4 regions of the Paenibacillus sp. FSL L8-0340 genome follow, and region 1 is predicted to be linked to each of the others. Evidence: riboswitches for the same ligand, from Rfam matches in the RefSeq annotation. Region 1 holds a riboswitch; each other region holds the start of a gene.
The links. Region 1 has a riboswitch for cobalamin ahead of NST07_RS09050 (energy-coupling factor ABC transporter permease). Riboswitches for the same ligand answer to the same signal wherever they lie in the genome.
Positions count from the first base shown of each region.

Region 2: another riboswitch for cobalamin. It lies ahead of metE (5-methyltetrahydropteroyltriglutamate--homocysteine S-methyltransferase); the one in region 1 lies ahead of NST07_RS09050 (energy-coupling factor ABC transporter permease).
Region 3: another riboswitch for cobalamin. It lies ahead of NST07_RS02360 (anaerobic ribonucleoside triphosphate reductase); the one in region 1 lies ahead of NST07_RS09050 (energy-coupling factor ABC transporter permease).
Region 4: another riboswitch for cobalamin. It lies ahead of NST07_RS04865 (DUF4430 domain-containing protein); the one in region 1 lies ahead of NST07_RS09050 (energy-coupling factor ABC transporter permease).

Region 1 covers NZ_CP151967.1:2,011,282-2,019,363, reverse strand. Annotated here, with positions in the region: gene NST07_RS09075 (sirohydrochlorin chelatase) at 1-866, opposite strand, end outside; gene cobJ (precorrin-3B C(17)-methyltransferase) at 976-2,448, opposite strand; gene NST07_RS09065 (ABC transporter ATP-binding protein) at 2,575-3,417, opposite strand; gene cbiQ (cobalt ECF transporter T component CbiQ) at 3,487-4,278, opposite strand; gene NST07_RS09055 (energy-coupling factor ABC transporter substrate-binding protein) at 4,262-4,558, opposite strand; gene NST07_RS09050 (energy-coupling factor ABC transporter permease) at 4,558-5,322, opposite strand; cobalamin riboswitch at 5,583-5,772, opposite strand; gene NST07_RS09045 (ArsR family transcriptional regulator) at 5,936-6,913, shown strand; gene NST07_RS09040 (DUF6171 family protein) at 7,117-7,392, opposite strand; gene NST07_RS09035 (alpha-N-arabinofuranosidase) at 7,405-8,082, opposite strand, start outside.
Region 2 covers NZ_CP151967.1:5,228,317-5,236,398, forward strand. Annotated here, with positions in the region: gene NST07_RS23930 (DUF4349 domain-containing protein) at 129-1,250, opposite strand; gene NST07_RS23935 (DUF1540 domain-containing protein) at 1,658-1,810, shown strand; gene metE (5-methyltetrahydropteroyltriglutamate--homocysteine S-methyltransferase) at 2,045-4,345, opposite strand; cobalamin riboswitch at 4,509-4,718, opposite strand; gene NST07_RS23945 (undecaprenyl-diphosphate phosphatase) at 5,005-5,865, opposite strand; gene NST07_RS23950 (DedA family protein) at 5,938-6,570, opposite strand; gene NST07_RS23955 (FtsX-like permease family protein) at 6,588-8,082, opposite strand, start outside.
Region 3 covers NZ_CP151967.1:513,592-521,673, forward strand. Annotated here, with positions in the region: gene NST07_RS02350 (ribonucleoside-diphosphate reductase subunit alpha) at 403-2,736, opposite strand; gene nrdG (anaerobic ribonucleoside-triphosphate reductase activating protein) at 2,943-3,458, opposite strand; gene NST07_RS02360 (anaerobic ribonucleoside triphosphate reductase) at 3,455-5,440, opposite strand; cobalamin riboswitch at 5,776-6,007, opposite strand; gene NST07_RS02365 (MTH1187 family thiamine-binding protein) at 6,423-6,731, shown strand; tRNA gene NST07_RS02370 (tRNA-Thr) at 6,813-6,884, shown strand; gene NST07_RS02375 (hypothetical protein) at 7,490-8,082, opposite strand, start outside.
Region 4 covers NZ_CP151967.1:1,062,379-1,070,460, reverse strand. Annotated here, with positions in the region: gene NST07_RS04865 (DUF4430 domain-containing protein) at 1-4,632, opposite strand, end outside; cobalamin riboswitch at 4,894-5,095, opposite strand; gene NST07_RS04860 (glycosyltransferase) at 5,552-8,082, opposite strand, start outside.

The sequences.
Region 1 (8,082 bases):
GTCTCTTCAATTCGCTCCGCAAGCATGTCGGACAGCAGCGGGTGAGACCCAAGATAACTGCCTTGCTCCACCTCGACCTCCGGATGCCCGGCAGCGAACTGCGAGATGATATCAGAAAACTGCTTCATCAGCACTCCGGTGAAAAGCAGGTACGGCAGCACCACAATTTTACGCGCACCCAATGCCAGACAACGTTCCAGCCCCTCGGGCAGCGAGGGTTTGGCAATGGCGATAAAGCAGCCCTCTACGCTTTTATAAGCAGTCCTTTCCCACAGCAGGCGGGTCAGCTTATAGAAATCACTGTTGGCATCAGGATCGCTGCCTCCACGGCCCATAACAAGAATAATGGTGTCTTTGTCCTCCACTTTCGAGGTGTTCATCTCAACTGCAGCAATGCCTGTATTGCCAGCTACGGAGACAGAAGATGCTACCCACGGACCCGCGTCATTCGCATTCCCCCCCGATGTCAGCATCTTGTCTTCCGGCTGGTCCGGCTGTCTCCACGCAGTTGCTTCTGCGATCCGGTCCAGCAAAATATCCACCGCCCGCTCCTGCACGCCGACCGGACGTCCGTACACAAATTCCACGCCCGGATACTTTAGCTTCGCCTGGTCCATGGCCAGCGGAATGTCCAGCTTGGAATGGCCAGCCGCGAACAAAATAATCGGCACCACGTAAACTGTCGAAGCGCCTCCCTTTACACAAAGCGCTATGCCCTCAGCAATCGAAGGCGAAGCCAGTTCTATAAAGCAGGTTACAAAGGTCAGCTCCGGCTTGCGGGCGGCAAGCTCACTTGTGAATTTCCGCAGCTCATCGTTGCCCTCCGTTACCCGGCTGCCGTGTCCTACGAGCAATACTGTTTTCATTCGTTGTGCCCCCCCTGCTGAAAAAATGTATAAAACCGTTCATTGATTTTGCCCTGCGAACCGTATCGCAGGGCAATCGCTGTAACTGCGGCTATGAGCTCATCTTCATTCATTCCTTCACGGACCAGGCTGCCTGCATGTGCGCCTCGTCCGACCTCTTCCCGCCAAGGTACAGCTCGAAGCTGCCCTTGGAGTACACTATACCGATATCCTCCAGCACAGCTGAGCTGCAGGCCATGCCGCAACCGGCTACACCGATCTGAAGCTCCCGCGGCACCGGCCGTCCGTGGAGCAGCTTATGAAGGCGGATAGCTGCATTAAGTCCGTCTTCCTTTCTCAATTCACAGAAGCCGCACGTTTTCACTCGCACAAAATCCCCCGGCAGGCTCACATTCAGCCCGGCCTTTGCCAGCCGGTAAGCCTTATCCTCCTGCTCAGCCCCACTGCTGCGCAGCAGAAAATGTCCGTCCCGCGTACACACCAGCTGACCTTCATCACCTGCAAGCTCCGCAAGCAGCGCCATCTGTGCGCCGCTATATCTGCGGCTGCCAAGTGCCGGCGAAACCTCCAGTTCGGAGGCTTCGAATTGCGCCGCCGGCGAAACGGCGGAAGCAAAAGCCTTAGGCAGCTCCGTCCGGGCCGCTGCAGAAGCAGCTCCGCTCTCCGCAGCAGCTGCGCTGCCCATAGGGCCAGCAGCGTTATTCACCTCTGCTGCGGCCTCTGCTGCGGCCTCTGCGGCAACCGCTGCCGCAGCCAGCGACCACGGCTCTGCAGCTGTCCGCAGCCGCTCATGCGGCTTCAGCGCCTGCGTCTCGGCGCCAAGACTGTACTTGCGCTCATAGCCGCGCGGCGTCACCATCAGACCTTCATAGACGGTAGTCGCGGAGTTGCCGACCACAACTGTGGAGAGCATGCCGATCTCATGCTCCAGCATATCCTGCAGCGTAGTTACAACCGTCTGCTGGCGGTCACGGTAGGCACTTTTGACAATGCCAACCGGCGTGGACGGATCGCGGTAGCGAAGCAAAATGCTGCGGGCTTCCTCAATCTGCCGCTTCCGTTTGCCGCTACGCGGATTATAGAAGGCAATTACAAAATCCGCCGCACCCGCCGCATCGACACGCGCCGCGATGCTCTCCCACGGCGTTAGATGATCGCTCAGGCTGATCGTGCAGGCATCATGCATAATCGGCGCTCCCAGCAGTGAGGAGCAGGACTGGATCGCTGATATTCCGGGAATCACCTCCACTTCCACACCGCCCGCACGCTTCCAGCCCCGTTCGATCAGCACCTCGTACACCAGTCCTGCCATCCCGTACACACCTGCATCCCCACTGGAAATGACCGCAATGCTCTGTCCCGCTTCCGCCCTGCGCACCGCTTCCTGGGCGCGGCTAACCTCTTCCGTCATACCGGTGCCGACAATTTCCTGATGCTTCAGCAGCGGCTTGATCAGCTCTACATAGGTGTTATAGCCGATAACAGCTTCACTTTCCTCAAGCGCAGCCAGTGCGCGGCCTGTAATATGCTCCAGGGCACCGGGGCCAATGCCGATAATCAGCAGCTTTCCTTGTTTTTCCATCCTTTTTCCCCCGTCCACAAAATAACCTGATTTCATGCTTCCCCTGCTGCTTGCTACAAGACTCTATATCTAGCAGATGCTTCTGCCAAATCAGGTACATTCACATCTGTCATAGTCGTAATCATTCTATTTAATTTCCCGCTTCAAAATGGCTTTGAACTCTTCTGCATTCCGGGGAGCAGCCTGCCCGGCAGTCAAACGGCCGGGCAGGCTATGCCATAAATCAGCGAGCAGCGGCAGGTCAAGACCGAGCGCCCGCAGGTCTTCCCCGTCTGCAAGAATATCCTCCGGCGATCCGGCTGCCCGGCAGATTCCTTTATCCAGCACAATGATCCAGTCCGCCCAGCGGTAGGCTAGATTCATATCATGCGTCGCCATGACCACCGTGGTGCCCTTGGCAGAAATGCTTTCAAGTCCCGCAAGCAGCTGTCTCTCGGAGAGCGGGTCCAGATAGGAGGTCGGCTCATCCAGCAAAATCAGCTCCGGCTCCATCGCCATAACCCCTGCGAGCGCCGTGCGCTTTTTTTGGCCCAGACTGAGCTGATGAACCGGCTTATCTTGCAGAGCCAGCAGATTCAGCTGCTCCAGCACTTCCAGGCAGCGCTTCTGAATAGCGGCCTCATCCATGCCTGTCCCCCGCAGCCCGAAAGAGATATCCTCGATAGGCGTACTAAGAATCAGCTGTTGCTCGGGGTCCTGAAAGACGAGGCCCACGCGGCGGCGCAGGGCGGCCAGCTCTTTTTTGGAATAGGCCAATGGGGTGCCGCCCTGCAGCACCCTGCCTTTCTGCGGACGCAGTACGCCAACCGCATGCAGAAACAAGGTTGATTTGCCGGAGCCGTTGTGGCCGAGCACTGCTGTTTTTCGTCCTTTGGGGATGGAGACAGTCAGCTCCCGCAGCGCAGGTTCCGCCGTGTCCGGATAACTGTAGGCGACCCCCTCAAAGACCAGGCTATATTCGTTATTCATTGCAATCTCCTTACTCTTGTTCAGTCTCCACTTCTACTCCTGCCGTTGGCTGATTCCTGCATCAGGTAATCACCTGCTCCGCAAGATCCATAACTGAGCGAGCAGCAACAGGGAAATACCAACGCAGGCCTGAACCGCGAATCTGCGCGGCACCGGGCGTGACACGTAAGGCGGCAAAATAATCTCACCCATGTACCCCCGGGTTATTAGCCCCTGCGACAGCCCATAGTAGCGGTGCATCGTATTGGCAAACAGCGAGCCCGCCATTCCCGCAACTTCCCGCAGTTTGGCCACCCGTCCTCTTCTGCCGCCGCGCAGCCGCCGCGCCAGCATCATTCCATGTGCTGTATCGCTCAGCAGGAACAGAAAACGGTACATAATCAGCATGAGCTCCAGTACGATCTGCGGCATGCGCAGCCTGCGGAGTACCTGCAGCAATTCTCCGAACGGTGTTGTAAATATGATAAAAAAGCAGCAGGTCAGGCAGGCCAACACACGCGCCAGCAGCAACCCTGCCCGGTGCAGCCCCTCCGCCGTAATGTATAGCGAAAGAGTCGAAGCCGGGAGCTGCAAGGACATTACCGTCTCACCGGCAGTTGGAAGGCCAATTTCAAGCAACAGGGCCGGCAGGCTCAGACAAAAGAACAAAAGTGCCGTACCAAACAGCAGGCCGTAGGCACGCAGCGGGATTTTGGCGTACAGGACGCACCACACACTCATCCAGCCGGCAACCACAAGCTGCAAGGCCGGATGAAGCGCATAGGAAAGGATGAACATGAACGCTGCGAACAGGCTTTTCCACATCGCGGGCAGCTGCCTCAGCGCATTGCTATAGGATAACGCATCAATTCTTCTGATCATTAAGCTTGCGCCGGTCCTGTCTGCCTTTCAGCAGGCCGATGGAATAGCCAATCACTCCGGCCCCGATCGCCGCCTGCAGCGCGAACAGCATGCTTTCCATTTCGCCGGGCAGCTCCGTCAGCGGTTTGAACCAGGGCTCATAACCGGGATCAATCTCTGTAATTACACCCTCTGCGGCATCGTCAGCCCCGCCGAATTCCCCGTTCACCAGCAGCAGAGGCAGCACCACCAGCAAAATCACCGCCAGTAGCATCAACCCATTTTTCCACTTATTGCTCATCACAGACTTCCTCCCTTGGTTTGCCGTTTCAGCAGCGACAGCTCATTCGGACTGTAGGATTTCAGCCAGTTCCAGAGCAGCACGGTCAGCAGCCCCTCGCTGATGGCGAGCGGAATCTGCGTCACGGCAAAAATACCGCCGAACTTAATCAGAGAAGCCAGCACACCTCCGTCTGCTGCCGGAAAAGCCACTGCAAGCTGAACCGAGGTCACCACATACGTCATGAGATCGGCCACTGCCGCCGCCATAAAGACAGCCAGCTTTTCACGTCCATTCACCTTCATCAGCAGCTTATAGACCGCATACCCGGCAAAAGGACCGGCCACCGCCATCGAAAATGCATTCGCTCCAAGTGTCGTTATCCCCCCGTGTGCCAGCAGCAGCGCCTGAAACAGCAGCACAACAGACCCGATTACGCTCATCGGCAGCGGCCCCAGCATTACAGTACCAAGTCCCGTTCCTGTAGGATGGGAGCTGCTTCCGGTTACGGAAGGCATTTTGAGTGCTGACAATACAAAGGTAAATGCACCCGCCAGCCCAAGCAGCAGCTTCAGCTCCGGGTTGTCCTTGGTCATTTTCTTCAGCTTAAGGACTCCAAGGGCAAAAAACGGCAGAAATGCCCCCCACCAGAATACGGCCCAGCCTACCGGCAGAAAACCCTCCATAATATGCATCGCGTTGGCCGTGCCCGGCTCATTCAGCAAAAAATAAACGGTAAATCCGGCAATGAGTGCAGCAAAACTCCAAAACTTGCGTTTGTTCATGCTTTTCCCTCCATGGATTCGTCATTTTGTGCCGCATCAAATCAAAAACTCCCGCCCCGGGGGGTGGGAGTGCTATGTACGTCATCAGATATGTAAGAGATGGTGGTCCCGCTGCAACAGCGAAGAATTCGCAGAATTGTAATTTGGGGTAGCTGAAGCTGGCACTTGCTCTGCACCAAATCTTCAACATCCACCGTCTCCAAAAATGCATGCCTTCATCTCTTTAACCAATTCGTACACCGCTCCTATCCGCGTAGAGTCGTGGTGCGCGCAAACAAGGTAGGTCTCCTGGCTCGGGATCATAACGCCTTCCTTCGTCTTCCCCGGCTGTTTGCCGAGTGACATGCTGAAGTTCAGCTCTTCCTTACAGTGGCGGGACCGCTCGGGATTTGCACCCGATTCCCTGTTACCCCTTGTAGTTACAAGGGCACCTTGTCTTATCGCTAATTTATCCTGTACATTATAGTGGACTTCGCCGGGGGGTGTCTGTGATAAAAGTGGAGCGGCAAAGTTCTCCAGCACACCATCCGGTGGACCCTACGGGTTGTAAGAAATTCATTTAAGTAATATAATCATTAACTATATAACTTGAATCCGGAGGCGTACCCAGAAAATGAAACTTGATCTTACCGAAGATTCCCTGCCGGTGTACGAGGCGCTCTCAAGCGCTGTACGTCTGCGAATGCTGCAGCTGCTCGCTGTTCAGCCCATGAACGTAAAGGAATTGGCGGGAGCGGTCAAGCTGAGCAGTGCCATTATGACAATGCATGTGCGCAAGCTGGAAACGGCCGGACTGATCCGCACCCATATGGCCCCCGGACGAAGCGGACTGCAGAAGATTTGTTCTCTTGCCGCTGAAGGGGTGGAGATTATCTTCCCACTCCAGGCCAAAGCAGAGCGCAAGGGTCACAGGAAAGAAATACCGGTCGGACATTATTCCGACTTTGAGATAGAGCCCACCTGCGGGCTGGCCACTACCGAGCATATCATCGGCAGCTTCGACGATCCGCGTTATTTCTGGGATATGGAGCGGATGAATGCCGGAATTCTCTGGTTTGGCAAAGGGTATGTCGAATACAAAATACCCAACTTCCTGTTATCCAGCCAACAGCCGGAGGAGCTCATCATTACGATGGAGATAGCCTCCGAAGCACCGTCAACCAATAATAACTGGCCTTCGGATATTGCATTCACGCTGAATGGCCAGAAGCTAGGGTATTGGACTAGCCCAGGCGATTACGGAGACAGCCCGGGGAAATATACCCCTGCCTGGTGGCCCGCGTACACCAATCAATACGGCCTGCTCAAGCAGCTGCGCATTACTCCAAAAGGAACCTATATGGACGGCTTAAAACTCTCCGACATTACGCTGGAACAGGTAGCAATCCGCAACAAGCAGTGGACCTTCAGGCTCTCGGTGGAAGAGGATGCCGAACATATCGGCGGGCTCACCTTATTCGGCAAAGGCTTCGGCAATTACAACGAGGATTTGGTCGTAGAGCTGTTCTATACCGATGGATTCAATAGTGCTGACGCGGATAAAACGGATACAGCAGCAAGGACTGACAATGGGAATGGAACAGTTTCCTAATCAAGCGAAGCCTTCACTGTAAAGTCCGCACATATATTCTTCTCTTCTCACATAAACGCCCCCATCCCTCGCGGTATTGCATCCACGAGTGATGAGGGCGTTTAAAATTTCAGTATGCCTGGGAATCCATGGGCTTCTTTCCGGTATCACAGCCAATGGACGCTTCCTCTGTGACAAAGGTTCTCTAACGGCTTGGCGGAACGCTACTCCGTGACCGGACTCCACAAACCGCCGCCCGGCAACGGACAGCCACGCTCCTTCAACTTGGCCACGACCGGAATGATACAACCGCAGGCCGTGCATGTTACGCCATCCTGGAGCTTCGGGCAGGCTGAGCAAAGGGCAACCCGCTGCCTGTATACTTCATCTGGAGCAGTGTTGTCCGGGGTGAACATTGATGAAGCCAGAATCCGGGCAATCTGGGCATCCGTCACCTTGTACTCTTCCCGGCAGCCCTTGCAGGTCGATAAAGTACTCATATCGTATGCTCCTTAAGCCTTCGGGGTAATTTCCAGCACGGTCACCGACATCGGAGGCAGCTCAACGTTTAGCTTGTCGCCTTCCAGCTTAAAGCCGGTAAACGGCTGTGGCGTCACTGCCTCCGGCTGGCTAAATGTATTGTGGGCATCAATTGCTGTTCCGGCCAGCGTCGTTCCTGTAATTTCAACCTCTTCCCCGGCAAGCCCGCGCAGCTCCAGCGGAAGCGATGCTGCTGCAGCATGATTCAGGTTGCACAGGCTGACATGAATTACACCCTCCGCCGTAATGGAAGCTGAGGCCGAGACTTCCGGAATCTCGCGGCCTTCAAAGCTATAGGTGCCACTCTCCAGCGAAAGATCAAGCAGCTCCGCATCCTGATGCACCTTGTACATGTTGAATACGTGGTACGTAGGAGTCAGCAGCATTTTCTCGCCTTCCGTAAGAATTACAGCCTGCAGCACGTTGATCGTCTGGGCAATATTCGCCATACGAACGCGGCCGCTGTGCTTATGGAAAATGTCGAGGGTCACACCGGCAACCAGCGCATCACGGATGGTGTTCTGCTGATAGAGGAAGCCGGGATTGGTTCCAGGCTCAACATCATACCAGGTTCCCCATTCATCGACAATGAGGCCCACACGTTTCTCCGGATCATATTTGTCCATAATCACGCTATGACGGGTTACCAG
Region 2 (8,082 bases), 3.2 Mb from region 1:
CTCCCTATACCTATTAGTGAGTAGAAGCTGGCGCGCCATCTTTGCTTCTCATCTATTAGGGAAATTTCACAAGGGAATTACAACCAAGCTCCGAAAAAACTTATCATCCCCTACAGGGAGCTCCTTCTTTATCCTTTATTCTCAGGTTCACCGCCATCTTCCTCGGGGGCAGTTTTATTCTCCGGCGCAGGCTCTGCGCTGCTGCGGTTCAGATTCTCCCTGTTGCTCCGCTCCATATGCGTCTTCTCATGCTGCTTGGATTTTCTCCGGAACCAGAGGACAATCACTGTAACCACACCGGCTACAAGAAGCACCGGAAGTGCCGCTGCTAGGAAAACAACCAGCCACTGCAACATAATAGACATAGCGCTCAGGCTGCTCTTGAGTGCATCCGATGCCCGCTCTAACAGCGGACCCTGCTCTTTCTTCTGCGTAACAGCAAGGCTTTCGTCCGTCTGATAGAGGCGGAGCTCCACGGTGGAGAAGGAGACATTTTGATCAATATAACGCATTCTGCCTTTAATCTGCTCGATTTCCTCCTGAATCGCTCCAAGCTGGTTAGCGAAAGCGACCAGATCGGACGATTTGGTTGCTTTTTTCATAAACTCGATATACTGGTTCTCCATCAGCTGCTTAGCCTTAAGACGTGATTCCAAATCAACGTATTCTTCTGAGACGTCCTGCCCGGTGATGCTTTGCTGAATTTTTTCATTCTTGATCTTCTCCAGATTATCCAGAAAAGAGGCGAATCCGGAAGCCGGCACCTTCAGAATAAAGGTCCCGCCCTTCTCGTATTCAGACATATTCTCCGAAAATTCAATAATATAGCCGCCGGCCAAAGTAATCATGTTCCGTACATCACTTTGCGCTGAGGCATAGTCCTTTACCTCCATATTGAGGTTTGCCCGGTAGATCAGCTTCTTGTTCAGTCCGGCTGCAACATCGCTCCCGGTAAATCCGGAAGGTTGTTCAGCACCCTGTTCTGTACCTAGATTCTTGGCTGTCCCCGTCTTGTTCGCATCGGTTTTCTGATCCTGCCCGCCTGCTGTTACTGTAGCAGACTCCGCCGAAGAATCCTTCGATTGAACCGAAGCAGCCGCAGGTGCTGAATCTGCCGCCCCTCCCTCAGAGAAGGTGTTTGTACTGAGTTGATCAGCTGCCGAGTTGTTGTCGTCGCCTGAACCGCAGCCCGCCAGCACAACTGCTAGAACCAATAAAAATAAAAAGTAATGCAGACCCCATTTTCGCATTCTCATTCCTCCAAAAGTGTAGTGGAATTTCAGCTTCTTCTATATAAACTACTCCGGCGAAAGGCCCTTTGATCTCTGAGTCTCTTCCGCGTTATTTATTTTGACGTCCCAAAAGCTGGAAGGTTGCAGGAGATTGGAGAATTCCGGACCTTTTTTGATGTTTATTCCCAAAAATAACAACGTTTACAGCGCAAACAGGATCATTCGAATACTGAATGATCCTGTTTGCGAAATCAGGCTTAATTTGCTACAATAATCGTGTCTGAAAAGACACAAAACACCAAAAACCCTCTATTCGCAAGGAATAAGGGCAGGGTTCTGTTCGGACAAGCTCCACCTTGCTGAACAGGACAAATCACAACGTTCTAATTATGTTGCCAATCCACTATAAGGGGAGGTGAACCCTCATGGCAAAAGACGTATTGTGCGCAGTGAACTCTTGCACCTATTGGGCAGAAGAGAACAAATGCAACGCTGAGTCCATTTTTGTAGCTTATCACAGCTCCAAAGAGCCTACACAGTCTGAAGAAACAGACTGCAAAACTTTCGAAAGTAAATAAGGTTAGACTTAGAAGGGACCCTCCACGGTTCCTTCTTTTCTGTTACCCATTCTATCAAGAATGAGAATTATTATCAAGTGTTTATGCTAAAAAAGATCGCCACAAAAAACCAATCCAGGGTGGTATACCCCGGATTGGTTTTTACAGTATATATAACGACCCTAGCTGGACTTCCTAGGGATATTCAGCCCCTACAGAACACTGGGAAAATGGGCGCCCGGTATAATGGACGAATCAGCGGCTGACCGCCCCGCTCTTCTCTCTGACAATCACGGCAGCCTGCACCATGTTGCGCAGCGCCGCTCCGGTTTCTTCCCAGCCCCGTGTCTTCAGGCCGCAGTCCGGATTAATCCAGAACTGTCCGGCATCAAGCACACGTAACGCCCGCTCAATGGCCTGTGCCATTTCCTCTACCTTCGGTACACGCGGACTATGAATATCATACACACCAAGACCAATTCCCTTGTCATACTCCTGCTCTTCAAAGCTGACGATCAGCTCCCCATGGCTGCGCGAGGTCTCGATGGAGATGACATCAGCATCCATCGCCGAAATAGATCCGATCATGTCATTGAACTCACTGTAGCACATATGCGTATGGATCTGCGTTGTCGCCTTCACGTGGTTGGTAGCGATACGGAAAGATCTTACCGCCCAGTTCAAATAATGCTCATGATCTTCAGCCTTTAACGGCAGGCCTTCACGGATAGCCGGTTCATCCACCTGAATCATCTCGATTCCCGCTTCCTCAAGCGCCTGCACCTCATACCGCAGGGCAAGGGCGATTTGGTTGGCTACCTCTTCACGGCTAAGATCATCACGGACAAACGACCAGTTCAGAATAGTCACCGGACCGGTCAGCATCCCTTTTACCGGAAGACTGGTGAGCGACTGGGCATACAGACTTTCCTTCACGGTCATAGGACCGGTAAACGCAACATCGGCATAAATGACCGGCGGCTTCACACAACGCGAACCGTAGGATTGGACCCAGCCCCCTTTAGTAAAGAGGTACCCTGCCAGCTTCTCGCCGAAGAATTCAACCATATCCGTCCGCTCAAATTCACCGTGCACGAGCACATCCAGCCCGAGCTCCTCTTGAAAAGTAATCGCATCTGCAATTTGCTGGCGGATAAATCCGTCATAGCGCTCCTGGTTCCAGACGCCCTTGCGCCATTTGAGCCGGGCCTGGCGCACTTCAGGCGTCTGCGGGAAGCTGCCGATCGTCGTTGTCGGCAGCAGCGGGAGCTGCCACTTCTGCTGCTGCACCTTTACGCGTTCCGCGAAGGGCAAGCTGCGGCTGTCCGGCAGCTTATCCAGGCTGCGCACCTGCTCAGCCACATCCTGCCGCCCGCGTTCCGGCAGGGCGCGGAACACATTCAGCGCCTCGCGGCTCTCGGCGAGCGCTGCGGCATAGACCTGCCCATCCTCTCCCGCCGCTGCTGCAATCAGACTCAGCTCCGCCAGCTTCTCGTCGGCGAAGGCCAGCGCCTGCCGTACCGCAGGCTTTAACTTATCCTCGCCTTGAACGGTTACCGGCACATGCAGCAGACTGGAGGATGGCTGGAGGATAAGCCGTTCGTCCGGCACATGGGACTTCAGCGCGCGGACCAGCTCAAGCTTGGCATCCAGATCGGAGCGCCAAATATTGCGCCCGTCGATAATGCCCGCTCCCAGCCATTTGTCCTCCGGCCAGCCCAGGCGCCGGATCGACGCCAGATTGACCCCGCCGTCATGGACGAAGTCCAATCCGATGCCCTGCACAGGCAACTCCAGCAGTGCTTCCAGCGGCTCTGCAGCTTCAAAGTAAGTCTGCAGCAAGACATGAAGTCCGGGCACTGCTGCAGCGATCTCTCTGTAGATCGTTCCCAGCAGTTCAACTTCTTCCGCGGTTAAGCCGGTTACGATAGCCGGTTCGTCGATCTGTACCCAAGCCACGCCTTCCTGCTGCAGCTCCTGCAGCAGCTGCACATACACCGGCAGGAAACGGGCAGCAACCTCTACAATTTGATCTGCAGCGAATCCCTTGGAGAGCTTCAGGAAGGTATAGAGTCCGACTATAACCGGCTTGCCTTCAATACCCGCCTGCTCTTTGGCGAAACGGTAGGCAGCGAGCGGTTTGTTCTCAATCAGGCGGGGAGTCTGCCCGCCGATTTCCGGCACGATATAATGGTAATTCGTATTGAACCATTTAGTCATCTCGCAGGCAGGGGCAGCCGAATTGCCGCGCGCCATGGCGAAGTACAGATCGAGCGGAATGTCTCCGCCGTCGTAGGCATAACGCGGAGGAACAATGCCAAACATAGCAGCGGTATCCAGCACATGGTCATAAAAGGTAAAATCATTGACAGGAATCAGTGCGATCCCGGCCTGCTGCTGTGTCTTGAGGTGCTGAAGCTGAATACCGGCCATTTCCGCGCGCAAGGTTTCTTCACTGATTTTGCCGCTCCAGTAAGCCTCCAGCGTCTTTTTCCACTCCCGGTTCTTTCCGATTCTCGGATAACCGAGGCTGCTCGTCTTGATGTTGTTTGTCATTACAGTCACTCCCTTGTTTATAATAATTGCCTTAGGCTTTTAGGTAATGATTTCAGTCGGTATCAATAATAAAGAGCGTCTTCCCCTAACCAGGCCGCAGGGAAAGACGCCCATGGGCTGCCAATGGGTAACGTCTTAACACCTCCCTATCTTCCGTAGGTACTGCAGTGCTGTTGAGACAGGCAGGTCTCCTGGCTAGCGGCGTCGGCATCCATCAGCAAGTCTTCCCGGCGAAGTAGAGATGGCCAGTGACATGGGCTGCTATGAACTCTTCCGTTACAGTGGCGGGACCGCATCGGCTTGACCGAATTTCCCTATTAAGCCTCCGGGCCTTTCTGATGCTCCGGCTGGCGCCTGTCTCCGATATTTGCAAATTGTATTCATCCCGTAATCTGATGCCATCATACTGAATCCGATACCTTATCCGCAACAGATTTACGGGTATTCCCGTTATACACATTCCCTATAGCTGGCGCCGTGCAGGCTCATTTTGCTGCGATTCTGCCACACATTCCCTCACAGCCTCTCTTCAAGAAGCAGCTTCAGCAGAACGTTTGGTATACAGCATAAAGAACCGGCTGCACCGTCCTTGACAAGGAGGCACACCCGGTTTCTTTTCGATAAATGATAGCAATCAACGGGCTGTTTCAGCCTGTCTTTTAGAACCAGACGAGGTAGACTACCCCGGCAAGAACGAGACGGTAAATCGCAAACGGCATGAGCTTGATCCGGTTGATCAGCTTCAGGAAAAACTTCATAGAGAGCAGCGCGAACAGGAATGCACTAATGAACCCGGCAATAAAAAACGGCAGGGCATCCATCGTGAAATACTGCCAGTTCTTGACCAGTGAAATCAGACTCGCACCCGCCATAATCGGCACTGCCATAATAAAGGTGAAATCGGCAGCCGCACGGTGGCTCATACCCAGCAGCACTCCACCTGAGATGGTCGATCCGGAGCGTGAAAAGCCGGGCCAGAGCGACAAGCATTGGATCAAACCTACCGATAGCGCCTGTCTATATGTAATTTGGTCAACACTCTCTGTCTTGATTTTTTTGGGGGCGAACCGGTCGGCAAAAATCATGAATATTGCCCCAATGACTAGTCCGATCAGGACCGTCGATGTCGAGAATAAATGCTCGTCGATGTAATCCTCGAACAGAAATCCGAGAATTCCTGCCGGAATAAGTCCCACAATGACCTGCGCCAGCTTCAGCCGGCCTTCCGTCTCCACCGGAGGTTGTCCTTCCGGCACCGCCGTCAGCTCCTTGCGGCTGAACCGCTTGAGACCCAGCAGGTCGATAAACCGGTTGCGGAAAATGATAACTACCGCCAGGATCGAACCCAGCTGGATGACTACTTTGAACGTGTTCGCCGCATATTTTCCGAGAAATTCCTGGGATTTCAGCCACATATCATCCACGATTACCATATGACCGGTCGAGGATACCGGAGCAAATTCAGTTAATCCTTCTACAATGCCCAGAATGATGGCTTTAATAATTGTTAACAGCTCCATATTGATCCCCTCCTTTTTGTTGACCTCCCCTATGAGAGGCTTTAAATAGTTCTGCGAAACCTGTGAATTTAATTAATCTGTGGTATCTACCGGTTTTCTACCGGACTGGCGTTTGCGGAAATAGAGCACACCACCCACAACAACTCCCACAGCAATCAATACGTAGACGACACTTGAGTAAGCTTCCATGTACACGCCAATATCCTCCCAGGATTCTCCCAGCGCAGCACCCAGCAGAATAAGCAGCACATTCCAGCCCAGCGTCCCGATCGTCGTAAACAGCATGAATAACCCGAATTTCATCCCCGACATTCCTGCAGGAATGGAGATCAGACTCCGTACCAGCGGAATCATGCGGCAGAACAATACCGTCCAGTAGCCGTATTTGTCGAACCAGGCATCCGCTTTGCGGATATCCTTTCCGCTGATCCGGAGTAGTCCGCCCCAGCGGTCCACAATCCGTTCTAGTCTGTTCACGTCCAGCATCCGGCCGATCCAGTACAGCACAAGTGCTCCCAGCAGCGAGCCGGCCGTTGAGGCGATCAGCACGCCGGGGATGGTCATCCCGGAAGTGGTTGTCATGAAACCGCCGAACGGAAGGATTACCTCCGAGGGGATAGGCGGAAAAATATTTTCCAGGGCCAGCATCAGAAAAATGCCCAGATAGCCGAACTGTTCCATAAAATCGGTAATCCATGTTTTCATTTCGTGCTCCTCCGCGTTCAGATGAGATTTTTTTTGAGATTGCGCAAATAACGGCTGCGGATAAGGAAGAAGTATAACCCCTGCGCAGCCAGGTAGCCGATAAGCACCGCTCCCGTTTCGGCAGCGATGGACAGATAGAACAGCCGCTGCAGCGCAATAAAGGCGAACAAGCTGTGCAGGATGGCCAGCCCCACCGGAACAAAGAACATCAGTGACAATTGCAGGGTCACAGTCCGGTCCAGTTCCTGGTCGGTCAGGCCCATTCTGGACAAGGTGGAATACTGCAGCCGGTCATGGTCAAGATCCATGTACAACCGGAAGTACAAGAAGCTGCCTGCGGCGATAAAAAAAACGGTGCCGACTAAAAGCGAAGCGAACAGCATCGTACTGTATAACGTCCGCTGAATTTCGAACAGCGTGCCGCTGACCACAACGGCATAAGGGGATTTGCTCTCGTAGGACACTTTGCCTTTGTCCGCAAGTCTTGAAGCAATGCCAACCGTCTGTTGGAATGGGTCCACATAGAACCCGGTATACAAATCTCTTTGCACGGGATTAATGGTGGCGAACAAGCTGTCACTAACGACTACTCCGCTGAAATCACCGCCATCCCTCCCATCCAGCTCCGGCAGCAGATATTCAGCAATCGGCACATGCTCCGTATATCCGATCTCCTGAATATCTACTCCCTGCTTCAGCTTATAAAGGGCATGAACCCGTTCAGAGGTCAGGCTGCGGTCACGCTGGGAACCGATCATGACCAGACCTTCATTCCCCTGGAGCGGCTGCTCACGGGAGGTAAATCCGGCTTGTTGGAGCGCCTGTTTGTAATCACTGTAAGCCATCAGCGGCAGACGCTCTGTACGGTCAGGACCGGTCTGAGACTGTACTTCCGCATATTTGATTTGGATCTCCAGCGAGCGATAGGGAAGATTCAACCGCTCCAGTTCCGCTTTTATCCCGTTTAAATCCTCTTCCGCAGCGGCCCCGGCCTCATTGCCCTTGGCCACATAACCGACCGCTGCCGGATAGTCCAGCTTCAGCTCTTTGGAGAGTGTATGAATAGAAGCAAATACCCCGACAGAGGTGAAGGATACCGCCGAAACAATCGTCACCATAAAAAACATCCGCCCGTTGTCTTTCCAGCGGTAGGTTAAGCCCGAGAGTGTAATAATGTTTGTCTTATGCCAATAAAACCGCCGGACTTTCCTCATTATCCTAACCACATATAGACTAAGCTGTGTATAGAATAAGTAAGTGCCGGCGACCGTAATCGCCACCACCGGAAACATCACTCTCTCCACCGATGCTGCGGTCGTGGTAGCGGCCAGAATATAGCCTCCAAGCAGCAGCAGGGCCGAAGCGAACGCCAGTAAGGCAGACACCCGCGGCTCCTTGTCTCCTTTGCGACCGCCCTGAAACAAACCTCTCGCCGACTCATTCCCGATAAAGGCAAAGGTACTTAACGAGATCAGCATGAACAGCAGAGCAAAGCTGCAAATCGTCAGTACC
Region 3 (8,082 bases), 1.5 Mb from region 1:
TCCGCCGCCATGGCCTCTCGCCGGAAGCGGGCTTCCAAAAGGAGAAGAGGAGCAAGCTTCCTGACTGCTAAAAGGGGGTAACGGGAAAGTCGCCCGGTAATTTTATATAAATGGTTCTATTTATTCTTATAGAGGGAATTCATGTCGCTATTAGGGACTATTTATTAAATAGAGCCCTTTTATGAAAACTTAGCGGGCAGAATTCCCGTTCCTTGTGCGATTTTCAATCCAGGGCACAGATAGCGGTGGTAATTCCCTTTATTGATTAAAGATGGGCAGAAAAATGACGCGTAGAGGAAGTTTGGACAATCAAAACATCTGATGACAACAGCGGCCGGAAGCCCAAACATTCCTCGTAGTTACGAATACATCACCGTGTTTCTATTCAAGGCATGAAGACAATTAGCTCGCGCAAGATTCACACTCTTCTATGGTTAATGCACGGCTCCGCACATAATACGTCGACTTGAGTCCGCCCTTCCAGGCGTTCAGATGCAGGTTCAGGAAATCGGTGGCCTTGATGTCCGGCGTCACGTACAGATTGAAGCTCTGGCCCTGATCGACGTGGCGCTGGCGGGCTGAGGCCATACGGATCGACCAGTTCTGGTCAATCAGGAACGCCGTTTTGTAGTACCAAATCGTCTTCTCGGACAGATCCGGTGCCGGGTTGGCGATCTTGTAAGTTGTTTTCTCCTCGTAGGAGAGCAGCTCGTACAGAGGATCAATGCTGGCTGTGGAGCCGGCGATGATCGAGGTTGAGCCGTTTGGAGCAATCGCGAACATCCAGGCATTGCGTACGCCGTCTTTGGCTACTTCCTGCTGCAGCTCACGCCACTGCTCCGTTGTCACATATTTGCCTTCCTGCTCGCCGCTTGTATAACCGCGCGAGTCGAAGTAGGCTCCGGTATCCCAGTCGGAGCCCGCAAACTTCGGATAGCGGCCCTTCTCGCGGGCCAGCTCCATGCTGGAGCGTACCAGCAGATAGTTGATGTGCTCATACAGGTGATTGTTGTATTCCACGGCTTCGTCGGACTCCCAGCGGATGCCCTCCAGCGCCAGCAGGTGATGCAGGCCGAAGGTGCCGAGTCCGACTGCACGGTATTGGCTGTTTGTGTACTGCGCCTGCAGCACTTCGATATTGTTAATGTCGATGACGTTGTCTAGCATGCGTACCTGAATCGGCACCAGCCGCTCCAGTACTCCGGCCGGGATGGCACGTGCCAGGTGGATGGAGTTCAGGTTGCAGACTACGAAGTCGCCGGGAACCTTTGAGATGACGATCCGGGTCTGGCCGTCTTTGGTAACCAGCTCTTCACTCTCAATGACCGTTGGCGACTGGTTCTGCATAATTTCTGTGCACAGGTTGGAGGAGAAGACCATCCCCTGGTGCCGGTTCGGGTTGGAGCGGTTCACCGTATCGCGGTAGAACATATAAGGTGTGCCGGTTTCCAGCTGTGATTTCATAATTCGCTTCATAATGTCGATGGCCGGAACCGTAATACGGGACAGCTCCAGATTGGCGGTAGCTTCGGCATATTTGTCACGGAATGCGCCTTGGCCAAGCTTTTCGTCATAGAAATCCTCAAGGCCAAGTGCGCGGCCGTTCTCATCCTTCCAGCCCATTACCTTCTTCACCTCATGCGGGCAGAAAAGGTTCCAGTGGCCGCGCGCTTCTACGGCCTCCATGAACAGATCCGGCAGGCAGACGCCGTGGAACACATCATGCGCGCGCATCCGCTCGTCGCCGTTGTTAAGCTTCAGGTCGAGGAAGGCGAGAATATCTTTATGGAAGACGTCGAGATAAACGGCAACCGCACCTTTGCGTGTGCCGAGCTGGTCGACGCTGACGGCGGTATTGTTCAGCTGGCGGATCCACGGGATAACGCCGGAGCTGGTATTCTTGTGGCCGCGGATATCGGAGCCGCGGGCCCGTACCTTGCCGAGGTAGACGCCGATGCCGCCGCCCATTTTGCTCAGCCGGGCTACGTCGGTGTTGGAGTCGAAGATACCTTCGAGCGAGTCGTCTACGGTGTCGATGAAGCAGCTGGAGAGCTGTCCGGCAACCTTTTTACCAGCGTTGGACATCGTTGGCGTTGCAGCCGTCATGTAAATGTTGCTCATCGCCCAGTAGGCTTCTTTAACCAGATCCAGACGTTTCTCTTCCGGCTCTGTGTGCATGAGGAACATGGCGATAATCATATAACGCTCCTGCGGAAGCTCCATCACACGCCCGTCAAAGTCATGGGCCAGGTAACGGTCTGACAATGTAAGCAAGCCGATGTAATCGAACAGCAGGTCGCGTGTATGATCAATGCAGCCGCCAAGCTCGGCAATCTGTTCTTTGGTGTAGTGGGTCAGAAGCTCTTCACGGTAGATGCCTTTCTTCACCAGATCGGAAATCAGCGGGTACAGCTCGCCGTATGGCTCATCCGGGTAGGCTTTATAGCGGCGGTTAACCGCGGCTTTTTTGTATAGGGTCGTCAAAAGCGAGCGGGCAGCAGCAAACTTCCAATCCGGTTCTTCTTTGGTTACGAGCTCAAGGGCGCTCATGGTGAAGGCGCTGCTGATTTCCTCTCCGCTGACCTCGCTCCGGCGAAGCTTGGACTGCACCCCGCGCAGCAAGGTTTCTTTGCTTAATTGCTCAAGGCCGTTCAGGATACGGTCGGCGTAAACGGAGAGGCGGATTTCATCAAAAGCCAATTGGCGGTTGTCGGGTTTCACTACGAGTTCTGGCATAGGGGATTCATCCTTTCGTATTTGGGTTTAATTTTCAATATTAAAAATTGATATATTATAGCGCAGAAAGCGGCCAGGAAATGGCGGCTAAGCCGACATTTCAAAGCTGCCTTCGAAGCAGGCGATAGATCGTATCGCGTGCTGGAATCCGGGTCTGCGGAAAACAGAAGCTTAAAGTATACCATGAAATTTATATTTCCAAAAAGCTAAAGTACAGCAGGCTGCCAATGGATGACTTCCTTGCCGGCAAGGCTGGCCGGAATGTCGATAATCCGCTGGTTGCTGCTTCCCCGGTAGGGAAGGGTAGTATCTTTAAGCTCTTCTACAAATCGTCCGTCAATCACTACATGGCACAAGGCCAGCAGATTCCATTCCGGCGAGCCCGGAGAAGCCGTCAGCTCTTCATACGTATAACCGGTATAAATCCAAATTGAGAAATCCGGCAGCACAGCGCGAAGCTCATGAATGAAGCCCGCAGCCTCTTCTGCCGAGAAAAAAGGGTCCCCGCCGGCCAGCGTCAGGCCGTCCAGCAGCGGATTAGCGGCAATTTCGGCAATAATCTCACGCTGCCGCTCCAGGGTGAACACTTCACCAAAATTGAAATTCCACGTTTTCGGATTGAAGCAGCCCGGGCAGCGGTGGCGGCAGCCGCTGAGGAAGAGGACGGCCCGCATGCCCTCTCCCTCATTAATTGATTCCGGGTAGTAGCCGCAAATATTCATAGATGCTTGAGGCGGTCTCTTACTTCGGCCTGCTTGGCGGCGTTGAAGCGGGTCTGGTAATCGCCGGTCAAATATCCGGTTACCCGGCGCAGGCGGCGGATATGGGTGTCATGCTCATGCGCGCCGCAGGAAGGGCAGTTCGTGCCGATAACCCCTTCATAGCCGCAGCCGGAGCAGCGGTCAATCGGGTGGTTAATGCTGAAATAACTGATTTCCTGCTCCAGCGCGTAGCGGATGATTTTGACAAAAGCCGCCGGGTTGCTGCGGGCATTGCCGTTCAGTTCCACATAGGAAATGGCTCCGGCGTTGCAGTACTCATGGAAAGGGGCCTCAAGGCTAATCTTCTTGGCCGCACTGAGCTCGTAATACACTGGAATGTGGAAGGAGTTCGTATAATATTCGCGGTCGGTTACGCCGGGAATAGAGCCAAGCACCTTGTGGTCCACCTTGGTGAATTTGCCGGACAAGCCTTCGGCAGGTGTTGCAAACAGCGTGATGTTAAGATTGAGCTCTTCGCTCTTGCGGTCGCAGTACTCGCGCATATGGCGGACAACGGCGAGCGCTTTGGCATGGACTTCCATGTCCTCGCCATGATGTTTGCCGTACATGGCCTTCATGCACTCCGCCATACCGATGAAGCCGAGCGACAGACTGCCGTGCTTCAGCAGCTCGCCTACGCTGTCCTCGGGAGCAAGCTGTTCGCCGCCTTCCCAGACACCTTCGCGCATCATGAAATCGGAGGCTTTGGCTTTCTGGGCCGCTTGAATCCGGAAACGGTGCAGCAGGCCTTCCAGTGCAATATCCATATAATGATTCAGGTCGTCGTAGAAGCCTTCCTCGTCGGGAGCAAGACGGCGGCCTGTTACAGTGCCGTGAGCGAGGCCCAGACGGACCAGATTCAGGGTGTTGAAGGACAGATTGCCTTTGCCGGAGCAGTGATTACGTCCGAAACGGTCGCCCAGTACCCGGGTGCGGCAGCCCATCGTAGCAAATTCAGTGTCCGGGTCAGCCGGATCATAGTACTGCATGTTGAGCGGAGCATCCAGATTGGCAAAGTTCGGATACAGTCTGCGTGCGGAACATTCGGCTGCTTTGAGGAACAGCTCATAGTTCGGATCGCCCTGCTGCTGGTTGACGCCCTGCTTGCATTTGAAGATTTGGATCGGAAACACCGGTGTTTCTCCGCTGCCGAGGCCGTTCATGGTGGCGGTCAGCAGGGAGCTGATCACAAGCTGGCCTTCGGGGGAGATACAGGTGCCATAGTTGATGCTGGTAAAAGGAATCTGTCCGCCGGAACGGCTGGACATCGTATTGAGATTATGTATCATACTCTCTGCTGCCTGCAGTGTTTCGCTTTCGGTCTCTTTCTGCGCAAAGCGGAAGGCGCGAGGATACTGCTCCGCCAGATCGCTGCGGCTCATCGAGATTTCGCCGAGGTGATCACCGGCTTGTCCTTCTTCAAAGTACTCCAGTCCCTTGCGGAACAGCTTGGCGAAGGATTTGGTCACGTACGGGGCAAGATCATAATCCAGTTTATTGGCGGATACGCCGCCGTATTGGGCATTTTGCTGGGATTGGAAAATAATCGCCACCAGCGACATTGCGGTCATAATCGAGTTCGGAGGACGGACACTGCCGTTGCCGGTATTGAAGCCTTCGCGGAGAAGGCGCTCAAACGGGATAAAGATGCAGTTGGTCGTTCCGATGGCGTATTGATCCAGATCGTGGACGTACACGACATTATCCTGAATGGCCTGCACGAGCTGTGGCGGCATCGTGAAGTTGCGGGCATACCACTTGGAATATTCACTGCCGAATTTGCTCATTTTGCCGGAGAAGCTTTCTCCGTTCAAATTGGCATTCTCGCGCAGCAGATCCAAATCCCGGCTGTCGATAATATCCCGTCCCAAATGAATAACTTCCTCCAAAAGAACTTCCTGTGCAGCTTGTCCACCGTTGTACCGTTTCTCCAGCAGCGTCATTGTCTAGCTCTCTCCCCTCGGTATAGTAAGAACGAAGTATATACTTCCTGATAGCAGTAAAAAAGCATCTCCCGCCGAAGAGGCGGAAAATGCCCGAATGCGTACGAAATATCCTTACAAGGATATTTGCCGGTTGTCTTGATGAACATACAAGCAGGGGACAGGGGTAATCTCTGTCCTGTTCTTATATATTCCGCAGAAGCCGATACCTGAGGGCGATAATGGTTTATAGCCCTCAGGTATCGGCAGCCTTGGCTCCTTAAAACACGGGAAGGCTATGTCTGCTTGTGCAGGCCGCATTGCGGACACCTCACCTGGTCCTCGCAGGCATGAATGATGGTGTCGGCGAAACAGGCAGGTCTCCTGGCTTCCGGTGAATCCTCCGGCGCCTTCCCGAGAGCTTTGAGGCCCCTCAGTGGCTATTGCCGGTAGACGCTGCTTGACGGGCTTCAGAAAGCCTGCAGGCATCCGGTTACAGTGGCGGGACCACAGCGGATTTGCACCGCGTTTCCCTATTAAGCTTCAGCTCGCTTGAAAGAGCGAAACACCTGTTTCCACTATATTTTGTTGTCGTTAGATAAAAATAACCCAATATGTTGTGTTTGTAAACCATTTTTTGAAACTCCGCGCGGGGAGCGGGTTCTGCGGTTTTACTCACAAATGATCCACAGTTAGTCCACAGGTAATCCACAAGTTGGGTGCAAAAAGTGTCTGGATAAAGTCATAAATTGTCTTAAAAGATGCCACAAAGAGTCCATAAATATTGTGAGCGTGACACTGGAATGCCTAATGAAGAAATATGGGGGACGAAGGGTTACGAATGGTGGGGGTTAGCGGTTTGTGGGTGTGCGGCGGAGTTGCTACAATAAGAACAGGCCGTAGACATATATCAGGAACTTTAGGTTTATAGTCCGTAATAAGGTCGCGCGAGGAAATTTCCAATAAAGGGTTTTTTTTACAGCATATTAAGGAGGGATTCAGAATGGCAATTGGCGAAGTAACCGTAATTCCAATCGGCACAGGCAGCACGAGCCTGAGCTGTTATGTGGCCGATATGCAGCGTGTGCTCAGGGGAGTGGAAGGGATCACTTATGAGCTTACATCTATGGGGACGATTATCGAAGGACCGATCCCGCGGATTCTCGCTGCCGTAGAAGCGCTGCATGAGTCGCCTTTCGCTGCCGGGGCACAGCGGGTATCCACGTCGCTGAAGATTGATGACCGCCGCGACAAGCCGTCTACAAGCCGCAGTAAGCTGCAATCCGTTGAACGCAAGCTGCAGGAGAATTGAAGCCCGGATGTTGTGAAAAAAGGTTGCGTTTTTGGCTGAAAGTTGTATAATATTTTTTGTTTGACAGAAAAAATGCTTTAAGCTGGTGTAGCTCAGGGGTAGAGCAACGCACTCGTAATGCGTAGGCCGGGGGTTCAATTCCCTTCACCAGCATCCTAAAAAAACATACGCGGCGCGGCTTCTTGGAATTTCGGGGGGGCTGCGCTTTTTTTTGATTTTTCTACCATTCTTCTTATTTTTACCCGAGTAAAGGGGGGTTTCTGAGTCGCGCTGACCTCAATTGCCAGGCAGATAATTGTTTATTACTTAAATGTAGACTACGTACTCTGCATATTGTGTAGGATAAGAAGATTTTGGGCACGGGTGGCAGCACCGATAACAGAATGAATTCAAGGAGCGTACATAATATAAAGATATAAAGTTTTGTTTTGAGTCAATTTCATAAAAAACTCCTTCTCGGCATAAAAAAAGCCAACAATCGCTGTGTGATAAATAAATTTGCGAATTAACAAAAAACCGCTCTATTAAAAGGGCGGTTTCTCATGGCATATCAATTCTACATTACTAAACTCCTTGAAAAAATTATTTTACCCCACTGTACTCAAACTGGCGAAGGCATTTACCAACCGCTACACCTAGAAACAAGTGTAATTTAGCTTCGCTCAATTGGAATGAATACACCTAAAATTTCACATGGAAATTTAGAAGCCCGGTATCCTAGGGAGAGGGGATGTGCATGATGGCTTTTATAATTTTTGTTAATATTTAATAATATACAATCCGCTAAATGTAGAATAATTCAGACCATTACCATAATTGCGATTAGCTGTTTGCGGGTTGCGAATTGAAATTCCGCTTGCATCTCTAAAATCAATTGCAGTTAAGCCTCTTTTGTGTGACCAGCCGCCGTCAGCATCTTGTCTATACCAGTGATAATCATAATTAGGAGCAATTACTAATGCTACTTTGTACTCCCGATAACCTGGAACTTCACTATAACTAGAACTACGAATAGATTTACTCAGGTAAGGCATATCAGCTTGTGCAGCATTAATTATGCTTGTAGTTGTTAAGCTTGAGAAAATATTCCCAGCCTTTTCACCTGGTTGAAGTTTGTGCCCAGAATAAGTAGATATGTTTAACATATAAGCATAGCAATTGGCCTTATCTGTTAATGGTGCCCAAACACTAGTATCATAAGGATGTTCGTATCCACCAGTTACCATTGTTTCAAGTAACTGCAATCCTACGGACTTTTTGGAATCCTCTTTTGGTTCAGATGAATTTTGACTATATTGCGTTTCATTGATTGGTATATCATTGTTTGGTAAAACTGCTTTATTTAATGTGG
Region 4 (8,082 bases), 950 kb from region 1:
CAGTGCCAGTAATGCCTGTTCGGTAGCCAGGCTGTTCCCGGGCTGGCCAGCCGAATGAGCATAGCCGCCAGTGCTTTGTCTGAATGAAGCCAGGTGGCTGAGAAGTCCGCCCTTAGCTTTAATAAATCTGGAGTCATTAGGACCAACTCCGGCAGCACTCAGGGCAATGATGACCTGTGAGGTGCTCTCACTGTTTTCTGCTCCCGAGAGCTTGAAGCCGCCGCCTTCAAGCTGCTGCTGCGACAGCCAGGCGATCGCTTTATCCGCAGCCGCTTTTACTTCCGCCTGGTCATTATGGGATGAGAGTGCAGTAACTGCCATAGCGGTAATGTCCACATCATCGGTACTGCCAGCTGTCAGCGGGAATCCGCCGTCTTTGCTTTGCAGTTCCAGGATGGACTTGATCAGCCGTTCCTTAGTCCACTGCGCATTCGCAGGTACAGCATAAGAACCGCTGTCCAGCGCAATCAGGGCAAAAATGAGGCCGTTGCTGCCCTGGCTTACCATATGGTCATTGTTATAAATTTGCTCAATCAGATTATACCCGCCAATACTCTGCGGATCACCGCCGGCAGCGGCAACAGCCAGCGCCAAACGTTCATAATCCGTAACCTTGCGGAACTCCCCTTTATTCGCGGCAAGCTGCTCCTTCACTCCGTTCAAATAAGCAGCCGGTACTGTGTGGCCGGAACGGGCGAGTCCAATCGCCTGCCAATCGCTGATCTCTTCGGCTGCCTGAATTGCCTTGGCAGTAGCTGCAATATCGCTCTTCAACTGCTGCGGCTGCGGCTCCCATTTACTGCGGTCCACTACGGCAAAGGACGTGAAGTGACTGACCTTTCCGGTGATCACCCCACTTTGCGCATCCAGCGCAGCGGGAACCGGAATCCAGCGGCCGGTGCTTTCGTCAAGCCATGCCAAAGCCAGATTGGCAGGGTTTACCGCCGTAACCGGAACTGTAATCGAAAGATCCACCGGCTTCACAAATTTCGTACCATCCGGTTTGAAATCATAGAGTCCCGATACCAGCTCAGCGCGTTCTGAAGTAGTCTCGCGTACGCTGATCTTCAAATTGCCGGACACGGAACCGGCTGGCAGCTGCAGCTTCACTTCACCGCCGCTGTCCTGCAAGGTTGCCGCCGCACCCGAAGTGACCTCCTGCTCGAAGACAGCCACGTTTGCCGCCAGCTTTTGCTTAAGGGCAGCCGCTGCTGCCGGGGTCATTTTGGTGCTCAGGTTCGAAACAGCTGTCGTCTGTCCTACTTGATTCAGCGGAAGGGTATTATCCGGGGTGATACCCACATTCACCATACTGCCGCCCGTACCTGCTGCTGCACCTCCAGTGCCGGAGGAACCTCCAGCCGATCCCTTCAGATCATCTCCGCCATTAAGCGTATAACGCCAGGCTACGGCGTCGCCGCTGCTCAGCTTATAACTTCCGGAGCTGTAATCCGGGTAGACACCGTTTACGGAGTACATCCAGCCGCTTTTCTCACCGCGGTCCCTTTCTGCTAAGCCATCAATTGCTTTAATGTATACACTGTCTCCGCTTCCGCCGCTGACAACCTTGCTTCCAAGCTGGCGGATTAGCAAGCTGTATGCGGTCTCTCCCTCGTTCAGCGTCATCTTGGTACCAGCCAGAATGGTTCCCTTAGTAGTGTCTCCAATGACTGTGAGCGTGGCCGATGCCGTCTCAGGCACTTCTACCGAAGCTGTAACAGTCAACGGCTGCGTGTAGCGGGCAATCTTAGGCGTCCCGCCTTCGACATAACCGGTCACGGCCAGCGTGTATGTTTTGGCAGGCAGGCCACCCTCAAAGGTTGCGAGCCCTTGCTCATTAGCAGTGATGGTTTTATCGCCAACAGTGACCTGCACTCCTGCAGCCGGTGAAGTCACCGGATCAGAAGTATACGTGTCATTATTCCAGACCCATTTCTTCTGCGTGACCGTAGCGGTGAATGCCTCACCCTGCTTCGGCTGCGCAGGCGAAATCTGTACCGAATCTACTACCTGCGTATTTTCTCCGGCATAGTAGACAAGCACTTTGTCGGAAGTCTGCAGAATATAATCATTTAAGCCCACATCCGGATAAATCCACGCCCCGCCGCGCGATACGGCAAAAGCCCAGTAACCCTGATTGTTATAGGCTCCGTTCTCGATTCCATTAATGCCCCCTACAAAGATGCCGAAGGAAGATTCCGTAACCTTTAGAGGAATGTTGTTCGCAGCTGCCAGCTGCTGTAGCGCATCAAACGCGTTATATGCTTCCAGCGCGCCTTCAGCTACCGGACCCCGTGGCCCTTCAATGGACAGATAGGAGGTTACATTGCCCGGAGCCACCTTCAGCGAATCCGTATAGCGGGCAATGTTTGGTGTGGCTTCCGCAACATAACCGGTTACAGCCAGCGTGTATATTTTGCCGGACAAGCCTCCTTCAAAAACTGCAACGCCTTGGCTGTCCGTAGTGACTGATTTACCGCCAATGGTTATCTTCACTCCGGCTGCCGGTGAAACAACCGGTTCGGAAGCAAATGTCGTGTTATTCCATACCCACTCCACCCCGGTAACAGTCACTTTAAACGTTTCCCCCGGTTTTGGCTGCGGTGGAGATACTGTAACGGAATTTACTGCCTGCGTGTTGGCACCGGCAAAATAGACAAGCACCTTGTCCTGTGCCTGCAGCTTGAAGTCACCCATGCCTTCGCTTGGGTAGATCCATTTCCCGCCGCGCGACACCAGGAAGTTCCAATAGCCGTCATGGGTTCCGTTCTTAATCCCATTAATGCCCGACACATAGCTGCCGTAGGAGGACTCCGTAATCTCCAGCGGAATATTTCCGGATGCCGTAAGTTTCTTCAATGCCGCCAGCGCGTTGGATGCTTGCAGCGCTCCCTCAGCGACCGGCCCCTCAGGTCCTTCAACCGACAGATGAACTGGTACATTCTTGGAGATTACCTTTACAGCTTGCGAATATTTAGCGATAGTTGGTGCATTGTCCGCAACATAACCGGTTACGGTTAGCGTATAGTCTCCTGCCGGAACACCTTCGGCAAAGACCGCTTTGCCGTCTTCACCGGTTGTTGCCTTCCGGTCTCCGATTGCCACTTCCACACCAGATGCACTTGAGGTTACAGGACTCGAAATATTTGTGGCATTGTCCCATACCCATTTTATCTGGGTAACCGTGACTGAGAAAGGCTCCTCCTCACCCGGCTGCAACGCGGACAGCGTCAGCGAATTCACCAGCTGCGTATCGTTGCCCGCATAATAAACGAGAACCCGGTCTGCTTCCTTAAGTTTAAAATCCTTCATTCCTACATCGGGATCAATCCATGCCCCGTCCCGGGACACAGCATATTTCCAGCCATCCCAGCCGCCGTAGATTCCGGCTTGGATACTGCCGATTCCCGTTACATAGCTGCCCGATTCATTCTTAACCGGAAGGCCCTTCTGGGCGGCCACTTTCTCCAGCACCTCGAGGACATTGCCTGCATATGCCATCCCTTCTCCCAGCGTGTTCTGCGGCCCTTCAATTACAAGGGGCACATACACTAACGGATTCGGAACCGCAGGCTTAGTGAAGTCATACAGCTTGCCGTTTCCGCCCCCGCTGTACAGGGTGTAGGCCACCAGCGCCTGCAGCCCCTGCTCTGTAGCAAAAGCATTTACATTTCCGCCCTGATTATGGGCAAACCCGCCGCCCTCTACACTGAAGCTGAGCAGTCTGCTTATCAGATCTGCTTCACCCTTGGTGAATTCTGCTCCTTCCGGGTCTACCCCGAAGGAGGCAAGGCCGATAATGACCTGTGCCGCGCTTTCGCTGCTGCCTCCAAAGCCACCGTTGCTGTCCTGCGCAGCAGACAGCCAGGCTACTGCTTTTTGCCCGGCAGTTGCAACCGCCGGATCACTCTTATGCGCAGCAAGGGCCGTTAAAGCCATCGCCGTCATATCCGGCTCGCTTGCCCCGGAAGTCAAGGCGAACCCGCCGTCTGCATTTTGCTTGGACAGGATCTCGCTGAGCAGCGCCGCTTTGCTCCATTTGGCATCCGCCCCAATAGTATAATTGCCTGAATCCAGTGCCAGCAGCGCATAGACCGGATTGTTCAGCGTCTGGCCGCTCATTTTGTCGCTGTTATAGATACGCTCAACCAGATTAAAACCCGGCTCAGAGCCGTTTCCGGCAAAATTCGCCGGATCAGCCCCCACGGCTTGTACCGCGAGCACAATCCGTGCATAATCCGTGACTGCGGCAAAGCTGCCGCTGGCTGTCCGCACCTTTTGCTCCAGCAGCCGGACATAACTTTCCGGTACTTTGTAGCCCGCCTGTGCGAGGCCAACCGCCTGCCATTCTGACGTCACGCCGCTGCTGAGCATATACTCGGCAGCCGCATAGGTCGCTCCGGCAACGGTAATCTGCTGCTTCGCTGTTAATGCAGCCGCAGCCGGCTCTGCGCCAGACTCGTCTGCTGCATACACAGCAGCAGTAACACTTTCCGTTCCTCCGGACGCGGTAGCGGAGACCGCCCCGGCAAACACTTGCCCTGAAGGAACAAGCGCTGTTCCCAGAATCGAAATAACCAGCAATAAAGCCAGGCCAAGCATAAAGGACTTGGCAGAGAGAAGAGTCTTCATCGTTAACCTCTTTCCGTGAATAAAATAGTGAAGCAGCGGACAACAAGAAGAAACGGCTATGCTGTCCATTTCAAAAGGACGGGGCCGTTTCTGCGAGAGAGAAGGATAACATACAGCACCGGCTTATACTTCATCCTCATCCCTCAAAAAAACCGCCCCTGCTAAGGGCGGCCTCGGAAGAATACAAATGAAGCACGGGGGTGCTCAAGCTCCGCCACCACATCCATTTGTAATGTTCCGCATTCTTACCCCACGAAGAATAGAAACGTTCAAGAAAAAGGCAGGTCTCCTGGCTTATGCTTCACAGCTTCCCTCCGCCTTCCCGTCCTTGCTTCACAGGACAGTGGCACCCTTAAGAGTCGCTCCGCATTTACAGTGGCGGGACCGCGCCGGACTTGCACCGGACTTCCCTTTTAAGCAAATTCTACTGGATAGAATCTGCACCCTTTTCACTAGACTATCAAATTTTAATATTCATAATCATATCCACTATTCCCTTGTATGTCTATAGAAAAGCTGTTCCAATGCCGCCCGTTGCCGGCTGAGCCCTTTTCGAAAGCATCAAACACACTCTTCGTTGATCCCAACCTGTCTGCACGCAGTTCATCATTAGTAGCGGAAAAAATGCCCGCTAAGTTTTGGCTACTCCCTCATTAATAAGGATTAGGCGGATTTACACCCGCTATTATTTCGTAAAACGCCACATAAGGCTCAACCGGATAATTTAGCGGTAGTATATCGTCTTATACAACTTATTTTCAATATACAGTCCACATTAGAGGGAGAGAATCCCTTTACAGGGTGATCCGTCATAACCAACGCCGGAGCTCTGTGAAAGAAGAAAAATCCTGAACACGCATCTGCCCTGCTCTCTCCGGGCAAAACATGCGGTTCAGGATTTTTGTCTGTTTATATCACTTTACTCAGGAGCCTCGGTTGCTGCTCCGCCATCATCCGTAGGCGTTGCAGTTGCAGTCGCAGTTGCAGTAGGCTGGGCACTCGGTGTAGGGGTTGCCGTAAGTGCTGGATCCGACTGCAGAGTCAGCTTATAATCGCCCGCGATGATCATGTTGCCCTCGGCCAGCTTAGCCCCCGGTTCCAGATCCACAGTGACTTGGTACGAAGCTCCCCCGGTCTCTCCCGGCGAAGGCGCGGATGACACAGCCGGGGACGCGCCGGCTTCTGTTCCGGCGTTCGCGTTCCCTGTCGCGCCGGCTTCCGTTCCGGCGTTCGCGTTCCCGGTCGCGCCGGCCTCTGTTTCGGTGTTCGCGTTCCCGGTCGCGCCGGCTTCTGTTCCGGCGTTCGCGGTCCCTGTCGCGCCGGCCTCTGTTTCGGTGTTCGCGGTCCCTGTCGCGTCGACTTCCGTTCCGGCGTTCGCGTTCCCGGTCGCGCCGGCTTCCGTTCCGGCTGACGCATCCGGCGTTGCCGTTCCACTGCCGCCGTTCATGCCGGCGGCCCCCGCATCCGGCGACGGAGCGAGACACCGGCTCGACGTCGCCGTGACCTTGTAGACCTCCGGATCCCCACCGGAGGCTGCTACACTGATCTCCGCCGGAGTAAAGGCGGTGCATTCTTCAGCGTCAGCAAAGGTGAATACCAGTCTGCTGCCCGCGCCTTCTCCGCTGCCGCTAAGATACACGGCAGCAGGCGGGTGGCCGCCGTCCGGTGCTGCGCTGCCCTCCGGCAGAGCCGTGTCCGGGCTGTCCGGCCGCAGCAGGCTGATGGCGATAATAACGCCAATCAGTACGATCCCCAGAATGGAGCCGGAGATCAGGAGTTGAAATCGGCTGCGGCTAACCCACCGCGCCAGCGGCGAAGCCAGCTGGGAGCGGGCTTCGTTATATACATTTTGCAGAGCAGGCCCAGCAGCGGAGACATAGCTTTTGCGGAAATCCCTGCTCTTGAAGGCTTCGCGGTCGCTGTTCAGGAAATACTTTAGAATCGCCCGGCGGTAGCCCGGGTATAGCTTCTTCTTCGACACCGTGAACAGCCGGTTGTTCTGTGACCAGGCCAGGAAACGGTATACCGTTTCTTTGTCGCCGTCCGCTTTGCGCTTCACCAGATCCAGCAGCGCATCATAATCCAGCGGGCCGCTCTCGCGGTCACTATTGTGATAGAAAGCGAGCGGCAAGCGTTCGAACGGCTCCACACTTCGTGATTCCTTCAGCCACCGCCGTCCGAGCAGCTGTACATCATCCAGCTCCTTTGGTGACAATCCGGCAAAAAGTTCCTCATCAGGACTCTCCTCCCCGAACCAGCGGTAGGCAGCGCGTAGCGCATTGGATTTTTGCCTGCTGATGGAATCAAGCGGCGGCTGCCAATCCGCCGTATCCCGGTAGCGCAGGAACGAAATCTCCAGCAGCTGCTCCTGTGTCAGCTCGCTGAGCGATACACGGTTCAGCAGGAAGCGGTCCGCTGCCGCCATCAGCTCCTTCAGCAGCGAAAGCGCCTCAGGGTTGAACCCGCTGCCTCTGCGGCGCTCTTTTTCCGCCTTCTCTACAGAGTCATGAATCGAGGCCACCGCCGCAACCGGATCTTTGTCACGCTGCAGCTTCTCCAGCAAATAATCGCTGATTGTATCACGGACAAACGACTGCTGCAGCGCCTCTGGAAGAAACCGGCCCCAATGGGCGACAAACCGTAAAATGTCAGACGATTGCGCTGCAGCAGCCAACCGGGATTCCATATACGGTTCCAGCAGCGCCTTGCGGAAAATAGGCTGGGCCAGCACTCTTTTAAAGAAAGCTGCACTCAGCTCGTCATTGCTCTCGATGATAGTGTAAGCCGCCGCCAATGTATCATCCCGGTCCGCAGACCGGGCATTCAGCATACCGTTGATGAAATAATCGACCACTTTGACCCGGTAATTATGGCCCTTCAGCACAAAATACTCCATAAAACGCTCCATAATCTCCGGCTGAGGAATCCCCTTTTTGCGGATCAGGTCATACTCACGGTCGAAGCGCTCCAGGAACATATCGTTCAGCCGTACCCGGGACTCCAGCGCCCCCTCTGGCTTGAGGTAAGACAGCAGGCCGCTGAGCACAGCATTTTTGTTGTCCGTGTACAAGCTTTCATTGCCCTGCTCAATCTCATAAAAAACCGCCAGCTCATTATAGAGCGCCAACTGCAGCTTGCGGTCCACGTTCTCACCGGGCAGCAGCGAATCAGCAAACCGGGCAAAGTCATCTAAGCTGCCCTTGTTCTTCAGCGTTTTCCATACCAGATCGGCATAAGGCTGCTGCGAGTCAGCGAAATCGGCATTCAGGGTCCGGCCCGAAGCCAGATCGAAGATAAAATCCTTCTCGATACTGCGGTCCCCGGGACGGAGCGAGCCTTTTTCTACAAAGGTAAGATCGATATATTTGCGGCTTTTTGGCTCGTTTGCATAGGTGAGTACCCCTAGCCTGCGGCGGAAATCATACGGCAAAGCCCCGTAAATAATCTCCG